2 regions of the Cupriavidus sp. FW305-F7 genome follow, and region 2 is predicted to be linked to the other one. Evidence: riboswitches for the same ligand, from Rfam matches in the RefSeq annotation. Region 2 holds a riboswitch; the other holds the start of a gene.
The links. A riboswitch is a leader RNA that binds a small molecule or an ion and turns the genes downstream of it on or off. The one in region 2 is predicted to bind glycine.
Positions count from the first base shown of each region.

Region 1: linked by a shared signal. The riboswitch ahead of AC3WL8_RS23980 (D-amino acid dehydrogenase) and the one ahead of gcvT (glycine cleavage system aminomethyltransferase GcvT) in region 2 are both predicted to bind glycine.

Region 1 is NZ_JBYSYC010000028.1:12,143-17,922, forward strand. Features, by position in the region: gene AC3WL8_RS23965 (M20 family metallopeptidase) at 1-29, shown strand, start outside; gene AC3WL8_RS23970 (DUF485 domain-containing protein) at 31-366, shown strand; gene AC3WL8_RS23975 (solute symporter family protein) at 363-2,276, shown strand; glycine riboswitch at 2,513-2,607, shown strand; gene AC3WL8_RS23980 (D-amino acid dehydrogenase) at 2,652-4,004, shown strand; partial or broken gene AC3WL8_RS23985 (short-chain dehydrogenase) at 4,148-4,402, opposite strand; gene AC3WL8_RS23990 (hypothetical protein) at 4,440-4,784, opposite strand; gene AC3WL8_RS23995 (ProQ/FinO family protein) at 5,567-5,780, opposite strand, start outside.
Region 2 is NZ_JBYSYC010000044.1:61,613-67,392, reverse strand. Features, by position in the region: gene AC3WL8_RS31335 (UvrD-helicase domain-containing protein) at 1-853, opposite strand, end outside; gene AC3WL8_RS31330 (YMGG-like glycine zipper-containing protein) at 1,137-1,364, shown strand; glycine riboswitch at 1,439-1,526, shown strand; glycine riboswitch at 1,548-1,673, shown strand; gene gcvT (glycine cleavage system aminomethyltransferase GcvT) at 1,772-2,899, shown strand; gene gcvH (glycine cleavage system protein GcvH) at 2,988-3,368, shown strand; gene gcvP (aminomethyl-transferring glycine dehydrogenase) at 3,469-5,780, shown strand, end outside.

The DNA of each region.
Region 1 (5,780 bases), on a different contig from region 2:
AGGCTTGGGAAAGCAAAAGGGAACAATGAAATGTCATATCAACAAGTAGCAGATGGACCGATCGATTGCGAATGGTTGACGGAATCTAGAGAGTTCGTCGTCGTATCTCGTGGACGCAGTTTTACGATTGTTGTATTGCTGCTTGCCTTCGCGATTTACTATTTTGCACTTTTGCTAGGTGCGGCCTATTGGAGCGACGTGCTCTCGATACGAATCGTAGGGGCGGTTAACGTCGGCATGATATTGGCCATTTCCCAGTATCCGGTCGCTGGCCTCATTGCTGCCATCTACGTTTGGAGAATGCGTAAATTCGACAAGCTGATCGAAGGATCCGGTAAGGATACCGCCGTAGGGAGCAAGAAATGAGAAATTTTCTGAAATCGCCCACTTTAAAATTGGGGATCGTGATGGCGATTTTTACGATCGTGCCAAATTCAGTCCGCGCTGCATCTGAACTGATTGAGCCAAGGTTTCGCGGCCTTACCTTCGCCACATTTGCGTTGGTCATCGGTTTAACGCTTATCGCAACCTGGTATGCGGCACGTCGGAATGCCAGCGCCCGCGATTTCTATACGGGTGGGGGAATCTCCGGCCGGGCGAATGGCCTGGCCATTGCGGGAGACTATCTCTCGGCCGCCGCCTTCCTGGGCGTCTCCGGGTTGATTTCCCTATATGGCTACGATGGCATCCTGTATTTGATCGGTTTCTTCGTTGCGTTCATTCCCGTACTGCTGTTGATTGCGGAGCCATGTCGGAATCTCGGCCGCTATACACTGGGTGATGTCCTTGCCTATCGCAACAATTACCGCGCTTCCAAGATTGTCGCGGCGCTATCAAGTATCGTGGTGGCGATCTTCTACCTGATTCCGCAGATAGTAGGCGGCGCAACCCTCATCAAGGCGCTGGTCGGATTCCAGTATGAGGCCTCCGTCGTGATGGTTGGGCTGCTGATGCTGGTCTACGTCTTGTTTGGCGGGATGAGGGCGACGACGTATGTACAGATCATCAAGGCGATTCTGCTTCTGTTTTCTTGCGCGTTGATTGTGATTCTTGCGCTCTATCCATTCGGGTTCGACGTCAATTCTCTTTTCAATGAAGTTCTTTCGAGTCAAAAAGTTGCCCACCATTTGACTGCGGTTTTCCAGAATCAGAATGATGCAGTGGACGGGACCTCGCTGGCGCGGAAGTTCTTCGAGCCTGGCCTCTATTTGAAGAACCCTGTCGAACAGGTATCGCTGGGCTTGGCGCTTACGCTTGGGACGGCCGCCTTGCCTCACATCCTGATGCGATTCTTCACGGTGAAGGATGCCAGGACTGCGCGCTCTTCTGTCTTGTGGGCCATGTTGTGGATTGGCGTCTGCCATCTCATGATTATCGTGATTGGCTTTTCTGCCGCCTACTATGTCGGACCCAGCACAATCCTTGCCGCAGATAAAGGGGGCACGCTCGCAGCACCTCTGCTAGCTCAGTTCCTTGGGGGTGGGGCAAACTCATTCGCTGGCAATCTCTTCCTCGGGTGGGTGGCGGCTGTCGCCTTTGCAACGATTGTCGCCGTGGTGGCAGGGCTTACGCTTGCCGCAGCCTCCGCCCTTGCCCATGACATCTACGTCGGGGCAATCCGTCGTGGTGAGGTATCCGAACGAGAGCAAGTGATCGCAGCCAAGGCCGCCGCCGCAATCGTTGGTGTCGTGGCAATTGTTCTGAGCATTCAGGCAAAGGGCCAGAACGTTGCGCATCTTTCAAGTCTGGCGTATGCCGTTGCGGCTTCCGCCAATCTCCCAGCGTTGTTGCTTACCCTGTACTGGCGTCGGTGTAGCACTGTCGGTGTTTGCGTCGGCGTCGTCGGGGGGACACTTGCAGCAGTCCTGCTTGTGCTGGTGTCGCCCAATATGCAGTATCCCTTGCTCGAGAGAGCGCAGGCTGAACGAACGCAAGCCACCGCCGCCAGGAAGATCGAGAACCTGACGGTAAAGATGGCGGCATCGACCGGAGCCGGCCGTGATGAGCTTGGGGCTGAACTATCAAAGGCGCGCGCCGCCATCGCGAGCGCACAGTCGACCATCGATGCGCTCCGCGATCGTCGGACAAGCTTGATTGGGCTCGAGGTGCCCCTATTCCCCTTGCGTAATCCGGCGCTCGTCACCGTTCCATTTGGCTTCATGTTGGTGTTCCTTTTTTCGGTACTCTTCCCGGATCCGCGTGCTCAATCGATCTGGACAAGAATGGTGGCCCAGCGAGAAACCGGCGCCAACGCAGCAGCAGCCATTTCGCACTAAGCATTGCGAAGTACGGAAACGCTCGATACAGCTGGCTAAGGCCAATCGATAATTTACGGCCTTAGATCTGATCGGTCGGCATGTTGGTGAAGTATGGACAGATACAGCTTTCAACGTGGTGTCGACCGATACAAGGAGCGTGAGATTACTTGTCAAAAACCAGGAGTCATGACCGACACCAATCGGTTATGCTGAACAAGCAGCACGCAAAAGTGGCCATTAGTTGTTGATGGCCACGATACGTCGCAGGAGAGACTGGGCAGGACACGTGCCCAGCGCCGACGGAGCAACCACCCCGGAAACTCTCAGGCAAAAGGACTGTGACGTCTACTGCAAATCTGGAGAGTGGCATGCCAGGCATGCCCACCGAAGGGGATGGCGCCGGCACCGTTGGCGCCTAAGCTCTCAGGTCCCGAGACAGATGGGGTGAACGGCCGGATCGTCCGGTCACGAATTTACTTCACAGGGACTGCCATGACGCATATTGTTATCGTCGGCGCCGGTATTTCCGGCGTCACTACCGCTTATACGCTCTCGAGACTTGGCTACCAGGTCACGGTCGTCGACCGCCAATTGTATCCGGCGATGGAAACGTCGTTCGCCAATGGTGGCCAGCTTTCCGCCAGCAATGCCGAAGTCTGGAACAGCTCTGGCACGCTGCTCAAAGGTATCAAATGGATGCTGCAGAAAGATGCCCCGCTGTTGCTCAATCCCAAGCCATCGTGGCATAAATACTCGTGGCTCGGAGAATTCGTCGCGAGCATCCCCCGCTACCGCCGCAACACGATCGAGACCACTCGGTTGGCCATCGAGGCACGCAAGTATCTGTTCGAGATGGCAGAGCGTGAGCAGATCGACTTTGACCTGCAGCATCGCGGCATCCTGCACATCTATCACGACAAAGCGAGCTTTGCGGCCGCAGGCAGGACCAACACTCTCCTCGTTGCCGGAGGACTTGAGCGTCATGCTGTGAGTCCGGAGGAAATCAAGACGATCGAACCAACGCTGCAAGGCCAGTACTACGGCGGCTACTTCACCGCGTCAGACGCCACCGGCGATATTCACAAGTTCACGCGCGGCCTCGCGCAGGCCTGTCATAAATACGATGTGTGCTTCCTGCATGGGGTGGACGTGCAGGCCGTCGAGATGACCGAACAAGGCGTTCGTCTCCTGTTGCAGACAACACTGGACGATAAGCTCTCGACCACGCGCGCTGACGTTGGGACGGAACTCGTCGCCGACGCGCTGGTTGTCTGCGCCGGTGTCGGGAGCCGCCATATCGCGCAAATGGTGGGGGATCGCATCAATGTGTATCCGGTCAAGGGCTATTCGATCACCGTGCATTTGGACGACGAAGCCAGTGTGCAAGGTGCGCCGTGGGTCAGCCTGCTGGATGAGAGCGCGAAGATCGTGACAAGCCGCCTGGGAGCGGGGCGTTTCCGTGTGGCCGGCACGGCCGAATTTAACGGTTACAACCGCGACATTCGCGCCGACCGCATCGAACCCTTGATCGCCTGGACACGCCGTAACTTCGCTATCGGTACTTCGCGTGTGGTGCCGTGGGCTGGCTTGCGCCCGATGATGCCTGACATGATGCCGCGCGTCGGCCGTGGCCGGCATGCACGCGTGTTTTACAACACCGGCCACGGGCATCTCGGTTGGACATTGTCGGGTGCGACTGCCTCGATGATCGCGAGCGTAGTCGACCGCGACTGTCCGCGCCACTAGTCCTGAAGGGCACGTTGCTGATGTCAGCGCTTTGCCGACTCACGCCCGGGTGTGGATAGCGTTTGGTCTTGCCAACGTCCGGATCGAGCTTCTCCACCGGTGTTGCTCCAGTGCCGTACCGGCACGCGTCATGCGGATCGGCTTCAGTACGGGCTGGCCGTGGGGCGCACGATGATCTCGCTGACGTCGACATCGGCAAGCTGTTCCACCGCGTACGCGATGGCCCGAGCAATCGCCTCAGGCTTAATGGCGATTCGGCGGAATGTTTGCATGGCTGCGCGCGCATTGTCATCGGTGATCGAGTTCGCCAATTCGGATTCGACAACACCCGGGCAGACGACAGTGACTCGGATCTTGTCCGTTTCCTGACGCAGGCCATCAGCGTCCCGGCGAATTGCGGGACCCAACGGGCGACGTCACCGGCAACAAAGCAAGTTATTGGGGACGGCTTTGCTCCGGCAGTAACAAGCGCAGCCTCCCCTTCAGCTTGAGTCCGTCCCGCAAATTCAAGCTGAGCAGCGTGATGTTCACAAGTCCAGCGACCAGTTCCAGCACCTGGACAGCGTAGAAGGCGGCATCAAATTCGTTGGCTCTCGCCCTTGAAGCCAGGAACATCGCAGACGGAATCAGGATAAGAAGTCCGTTGGCAGCGATGAAAGGCATGCGCCGCTTCTTCGCATTCACAAGCCGGCCCAATCGCCCTTTCGATAGGGCGAAGCCCGAACCGCCCGCTGCTGCCAAGGCCGGTACCAGCAGCAAGAAGCCCCACGGGATTGCCATCTTGACCACGACGACGGTCGCCCGCCGTAGCGGAAAATAAATTTGTCACCGGGGTATCCAGCTGGAACCCTTGTCGCATAAAGGTGGCGGAAAATGAATTGACATTTTTATCGACACTCTAAAAATAATGAATTAGTCAATTCGCATTAGTCCGCATTAAAATCGTCTCGTTGCATCCTAGACTTCGAATCCCGCCCGTAAGGTACTGATCTTATGGAAGATTCGTGGCAAGTCTCCGAGCCGATCGCAGTTGCCCGACCTTACGGGGCACACCGCCTCGAAGCATTTAGGGCAATGCCGGCATAGAAAGCAGCCAATCCATCTTCGATTGATTATTTCACGATCATGAAATCATCTGGCCCGCCGCCTCCACGCTGGCTTGCCTTGTTCACGGGAGGGGCTCCATGGCGCGACCACTACCTGATCCGACGCCACCGTCGCGCGCGACGATTCGCAGCATTCACCAACTGGGCGACCGCATTCGAGCCACCCGCGCAGGGGAAGGGGTGCCCATTGACCAAGCGGCGAGGCATTGCGGGGTCTCCATCGGCATGCTGTCCAAGCTGGAGAACGGCAAGGGCGTCAATCTCGAGCACGCCCTGTGTGTGCTGATGCTGGTCGTGCCCAAGGCGCATGCACCTTGGCTCGAAGAGGCTGCGACCCATGCGTCCAAGACCGGCGAACTGGCGGCGTGGGATAAGAGCGCTCCCAGGTGCCGTGGCGCGGAGAGGGATTGCTGTGCGCCTTCGCTGAGCCGCGGCTGTCCATGCCAAAACTTCAACCTATCGAGCCGCATCAATGGGGTGCGACGCCTTCGCCGATTGGGATGGTGCCCCCGGCGAACGCCTTGCTTGCAGTTGCTGCGCCGGTTTTGCATCCTCCGGGCGAACCTGCCCCGCCTGCTGGCCGGCCAGATCCATCCGCGATGCGCCTTCGATGAGGCAGGCCCAGTAGCGGGCGCCGCGGCACCAGGTCTTGATCGCCTCGCGCAATTCG
Region 2 (5,780 bases):
CCAGCTTGATCACCTTCAGGTCCGGGAAATCGGTCTGCAGCCCGCGCAGGTTGTCCAGCGTGGCGCCGCGCCAGCCATAGATGGCCTGGTCGTCGTCGCCCACCGCGGTAAAGGCCGGCGCGCGCAGGTGCGAGCCACCCGCCAGCAGTTTCAGCAACTGGTACTGGCAGGCGTTGGTGTCCTGGTATTCGTCGACCAGAAAGTAGCGCAGGCGGTTCTGCCACTTGAGTTGCACGGCTTCATTGCGCGCGAACAGCTCGGCAGGCAGGCGGATCAGGTCGTCGAAATCCACCGCCTGGTAGGCGTGCAGCGTGGCCACGTAGTTGCGGTAGACCAGCGCGGCCTGGTGCTCGTCGGCATTGGCGGCCTGCGCGATCGCTGCCTCCGGATCGACCATGCCGTTCTTCCACAGCGAGATCGTGCCCTGTACGCCGCGGATCAGCTTCTTGTCGGTGGTGCCCAGCTGCTCCTGGATCAGGCCGAAGCAATCATCCGAATCCATGATCGAAAACTGCGGCTTCAGGCCCACGTGCTCGGCCTCCATGCGCAGGATTTGCACCCCGAGCGAGTGGAAGGTACAGACCGTCAGCTGCTTGAGCGGGATGCGCTTGCCCTCGCGCGTGGTCTTGCCCTCCATCAGCTTGCCGATACGCTCCTGCATCTCCTTGGCGGCCTTGTTGGTAAAGGTGACGGCGGCGATATGGCGCGGCTCGAAACCCTTGTCCTCGATCAGATGCGCGATCTTCTGCGTGATCACCCGGGTCTTGCCGGAGCCCGCCCCGGCCAGCACCAGGCAAGGGCCGTCCAGGTAGCGGACGGCTTCAGATTGGGCGGGGTTCAGGCCATGGGTCATGCGAGGGATGCGGTTGGAGGCGGGGAAATCAGCAGGAACAGCGGAAGGCCAGGCGGGACACGCCGGCACCCCAAAAACGGGCTCGGCGGCAAAGCTGACGATGTTAACACGCTGGCCGCGGCAGGTCAGTCAGCGCAAACCGCGTTGACAGGGCCGGTTGTGTCACTGGCGTAACACTTCGTAAAGGCCGGAGCCAATCGCGCAACGCAACGCTCTAACTGATATGTCCCCCCGGCCTGCGCGGCGGGGGTGACATGCTTGAATCATCACACCGGAGCCAATAATGAAAACCCTGCAGACTTTGACCAAGGTGACCCTGATCGGTGCGACCGTCGCGGCCTTTGCCGGTTGCGCGGACATGACCCCGAAGCAGCGTAATACCGCCATTGGCGCGGGCGCGGGTGCCGTGGGCGGCGCCATCCTCACCGAAGGCAGTGCGCTGGGTACGCTGGGTGGCGCGGCCGTGGGCGGCGTGATCGGTAACGTTGTCACCGACGACAAGAAGAAGTAAGCCAGACCCGCAGCGACAGGTACGGCAGGCTCCCTGGCCGGTTTGACAAAGGCCGGGGCCTCCCGTACATTGCGCGCATCCGACCGGGAGAGCGCGCATCGCCTGCGCCGCCGAAGGGGTATCACCCGAAAACTCTCAGGCACCACGGACCGATCGGATCGGCATGCAATATGCACACGATGCATGCCGCACTCTGGAGAGCGGCACCCGCCATTCGTGGCGAGCGTGCCCACCGAAGGGGCGCACGAGGATGGGGTCCTGCAGGATCCGCCTTGTAATCTCTCAGGTATCGAGGACAGAGGGGTCATCCGCCGCAGCGGATTGCTACGCCACATTCAGGCGCGGCGAGCGTTGCGGCGGATGGCCCTTTTTTGTTTTCGCCAACCGAGATTGCCCCCGAGGATTCCATGACGCTCCAGGCCACGCCCCTCAACGCCATCCACCGCGCCCTCGGCGCCCGCATGGTTGATTTCGGCGGCTGGGACATGCCGGTCAACTACGGCTCCCAGATCGAAGAACACAATGCCGTGCGCACCGACGCCGGCATGTTCGACGTGTCGCACATGTGCGTGGTCGACCTCACCGGCGCCAATACCCGCAGCTTCCTGCGCGGCCTGCTGGCCAACAATGTCGACAAGCTGCAGACCCCGGGCAAGGCGCTCTACTCCTGCATGCTGGATGAGAAAGGCGGCGTGATCGACGACCTGATCGTCTACTTTTTTGCCGAGGACCGCTTCCGCCTGGTCGTCAACGCCAGCACCGCGCTGGGCGACATCGAATGGATCCGCGCGCGCAATGCCGCCACCGGCAGCGATGTGACCATCACGCCGCGCCGTGAAGATGTTGCGCCTGCAGGCGTGCAGCCTCTGGCCATCGTCGCCGTGCAGGGGCCCAACGCCCGCACCACGGTGTGGAGCACCTTCCCCTCGACCCAGCCGTCGGACACGCTCAAGCCCTTCAACGCCGCCGTGGTCCAGGACCCGGCCATCGGCGAGATCATGGTGGCCCGCACCGGCTACACCGGCGAAGACGGCTTCGAGCTGGTGGTGCCGGCCGAAAACGTTGCCGCCGTCTGGGAAAAGCTGAACGCCGCCGGCGTGCGTCCGGCGGGCCTGGGCGCGCGCGACACCCTGCGCCTGGAAGCCGGCATGAACCTGTACGGCCAGGACATGGATATCAACACCTCGCCGCTGGATGCGGGCCTGGCCTGGACGGTGGACCTGCAGAGCGAGCGCGATTTCACCGGCAAGGCGGCACTGGGCGCGGCCGGTTCGCGCCAGCAATTCCTCGGGCTGATCCTGCGTGACAAAGGCGGCGTCCTGCGCGCCCACCAGAAAGTGATCACCCCGGCCGGTGACGGTGAAATCACCAGCGGCACCTTCAGCCCGTCGCTGTCGCAGTCCATCGCCTTTGCCCGCCTGCCGAAGGATGTCGCCGTGGGCGATACCGTGCAGGTGGAGATCCGCGACCGCAAACTCAACGCGACTGTGGTTAAACTGCCGTTTGTGCGTAATGGCAAGGCACTCGTGAGCTGAGGCTCATACCAACGGTCGCCCTCGCCTGCCGGCGCTTGCCGGGCAGGCATCACCCAACAAGAAACAGATCTGTATCCGGAGAACCTCCATGAATTTCCCCGCTGACCTCAAGTACACCGAGTCGCATGAGTGGGTACGCGTCGAAGCCGACGGCACGCTCACCATCGGCATCACCGACCACGCGCAGGACGCGCTGGGCGACATCGTCTTCCTGGAACTGCCCGAAGTGGGCAAGTCGGTCGGTGCCGGCGACGCGCTGGCAGTGGTCGAATCGGTAAAGGCCGCTTCTGACATCTACGCCCCGGTGGCCGGCGAAGTGATCGCCGTCAACGAGGCCGCCACGGCCGCGCCGGAAAGCGTCAATGCCGACGCCTTCGACGCGTGGCTGTTCAAGCTCAAGCCGGCCAACGGCGACGACGTCAACGGCCTGATGTCGGCCGACGCCTACAAGGCCAGCGTCGGCGCCTGACGCCGGCGGCGCCGGTCCAACGATGGACCGGCCACTGCAGACTGACGCGCGCCGTCCCGGCTGACCACCGGCCGGCGCGCACCCCACGAGGTTCTTGCCAATGAACGCCCCGCTTCCCATGAACGCCGCCCAAGTAACCCGGCCCACGCTGGCCGAACTGGAGGCGCGCGACGCCTTCGCCGCCCGCCATATCGGCCCCGATACTCCCGAACAGCAGCACATGCTGAAGGTGCTCGGCTATGACAACCGCGCCGCGCTGATCGACGCCGTCATCCCCGCCGCTATCCGCCGCCGCGACGGCATGCCGATGGGCGAGTTCACCGAGCCGCTGAGCGAGGAAGCCGCGCTGGCAAAGCTGCGCGGCCTGGCAGGCAGGAACAAGGTGCTGAAGAGCTTTATCGGCCAGGGCTACTACAACACCGTCACGCCCGGCGTCATCCTGCGCAATATCTTCGAGAACCCGGCCTGGTACACCGCCTACACGCCTTACCAGCCGGAAATCTCGCAGGGCCGCCTGGAAGCGATGCTGAACTTCCAGCAGATGGTCACCGACCTGACCGGCCTGGACATCGCCAATGCGTCGATGCTGGATGAAGGCACTGCCGCGGCCGAAGCCATGACACTGCTGCAGCGCGTGAACAAGCACGACTCGAACACCTTCTACGTGGCCGACGACGTGCTGCCGCAGACGCTGGAAGTGGTACGCACGCGCGCGCTGCCGATGGGCATCGAGGTCAAGGTCGGCCCCGCTGCCGAGGCCGCCGCGGCCAACGCCTTCGGCGTGCTGCTGCAGTACCCGGGCGTGAACGGCGACGTCAACGACTACGGCGCCATCGCCGATGCCGTGCACGCGGCCGGCGGCCTGGTGGTGGCTGCCGCCGACCTGCTGGCGCTGACGCTGATCGCCGCACCCGGCGAATGGGGTGCCGACGTGGCCGTGGGCAACTCGCAGCGCTTCGGCGTGCCGCTGGGCTTCGGCGGCCCGCACGCCGGCTATATGGCGGTGAAGGACGCCTTCAAGCGCTCGATGCCGGGCCGCCTGGTGGGCGTGACCATCGATGCGCAGGGCAACAAGGCCTATCGCCTGGCCCTGCAGACGCGCGAGCAGCATATCCGCCGCGAGAAGGCCACCTCGAACATCTGTACCGCGCAGGTGCTGCTGGCCGTGATGGCCTCGATGTATGCCGTCTACCACGGCCCGCAGGGCCTGAAGCGCATCGCGCAGCGCGTGCACCGCCTGACCGCGACGCTGGCCGCCGGCCTGCAGGCGCTGGGCTTCGCGCGCACCAACGCCAGCTTCTTTGACACGCTGACGCTGGAAACCGGCTTCAACACCGATGCGATCCATGCCGCGGCCACCGCGCGCGGCATCAACCTGCGCCATATCAGCGCCACGCGCGTCGGCATCTCGCTGGACGAGAGCGCCAGCCGCGCCGACGTGGTCGCGCTGTGGGAAGTGTTCACGCAAGGCAAGCCGCTGCCCGCCGAACTGGACTTCGACAAGCTCGAGGCCGTCGCGCAGGACGCCTTCCCGGCGGCACTGGCACGCGCCAGCGAATACCTGACCCACCCGGTCTTCAACACGCACCACGCCGAGCACGAGATGCTGCGCTACCTGCGCATGCTGGCCGACAAGGACCTGGCGCTGGACCGCACCATGATCCCGCTGGGCTCGTGCACGATGAAGCTGAACGCCACCAGCGAGATGATCCCGGTGACGTGGCCCGAGTTCAGCCAGATCCACCCGTTCGCGCCTCTGGACCAGACCGTGGGCTACCGCGAGATGATCGACCAGCTCGAGGCCATGCTGTGTGCCGCCACCGGCTACGCCGCGGTCAGCCTGCAGCCCAACGCCGGCTCGCAGGGCGAGTACGCGGGCCTGCTGATCATCCACGCCTACCACGCCAGCCGCGGCGAGAGCCATCGCGACATCTGCCTGATCCCGTCGTCGGCGCACGGCACCAACCCGGCGTCGGCGCAGATGGCCGGCATGAAGGTGGTGGTGGTGGCCTGCGATGAGGACGGCAACGTCGACCTGCAGGACCTGGCGAAGAAGGCCGAGCAGCACAGCAAGAACCTGGCGGCTATCATGATCACCTACCCGTCGACGCACGGCGTGTTCGAGCAGGGCGTGCAGCAGATCTGCGAGATCGTGCACCAGCACGGCGGCCAGGTTTATGTCGACGGCGCCAACATGAACGCGATGGTCGGCACCGCCGCGCCGGGCCAGTTCGGCGGCGACGTCTCCCACCTGAACCTGCACAAGACTTTTTGCATCCCGCACGGCGGCGGCGGCCCGGGCGTGGGCCCGGTCGCGGTCGGTGCGCACCTGGCGGACTTCCTGCCCAACCAGGACAGCGTCGGCTACCGCCGTGACGACCGCGGCATCGGCGGCGTGTCGGCGGCGCCGTT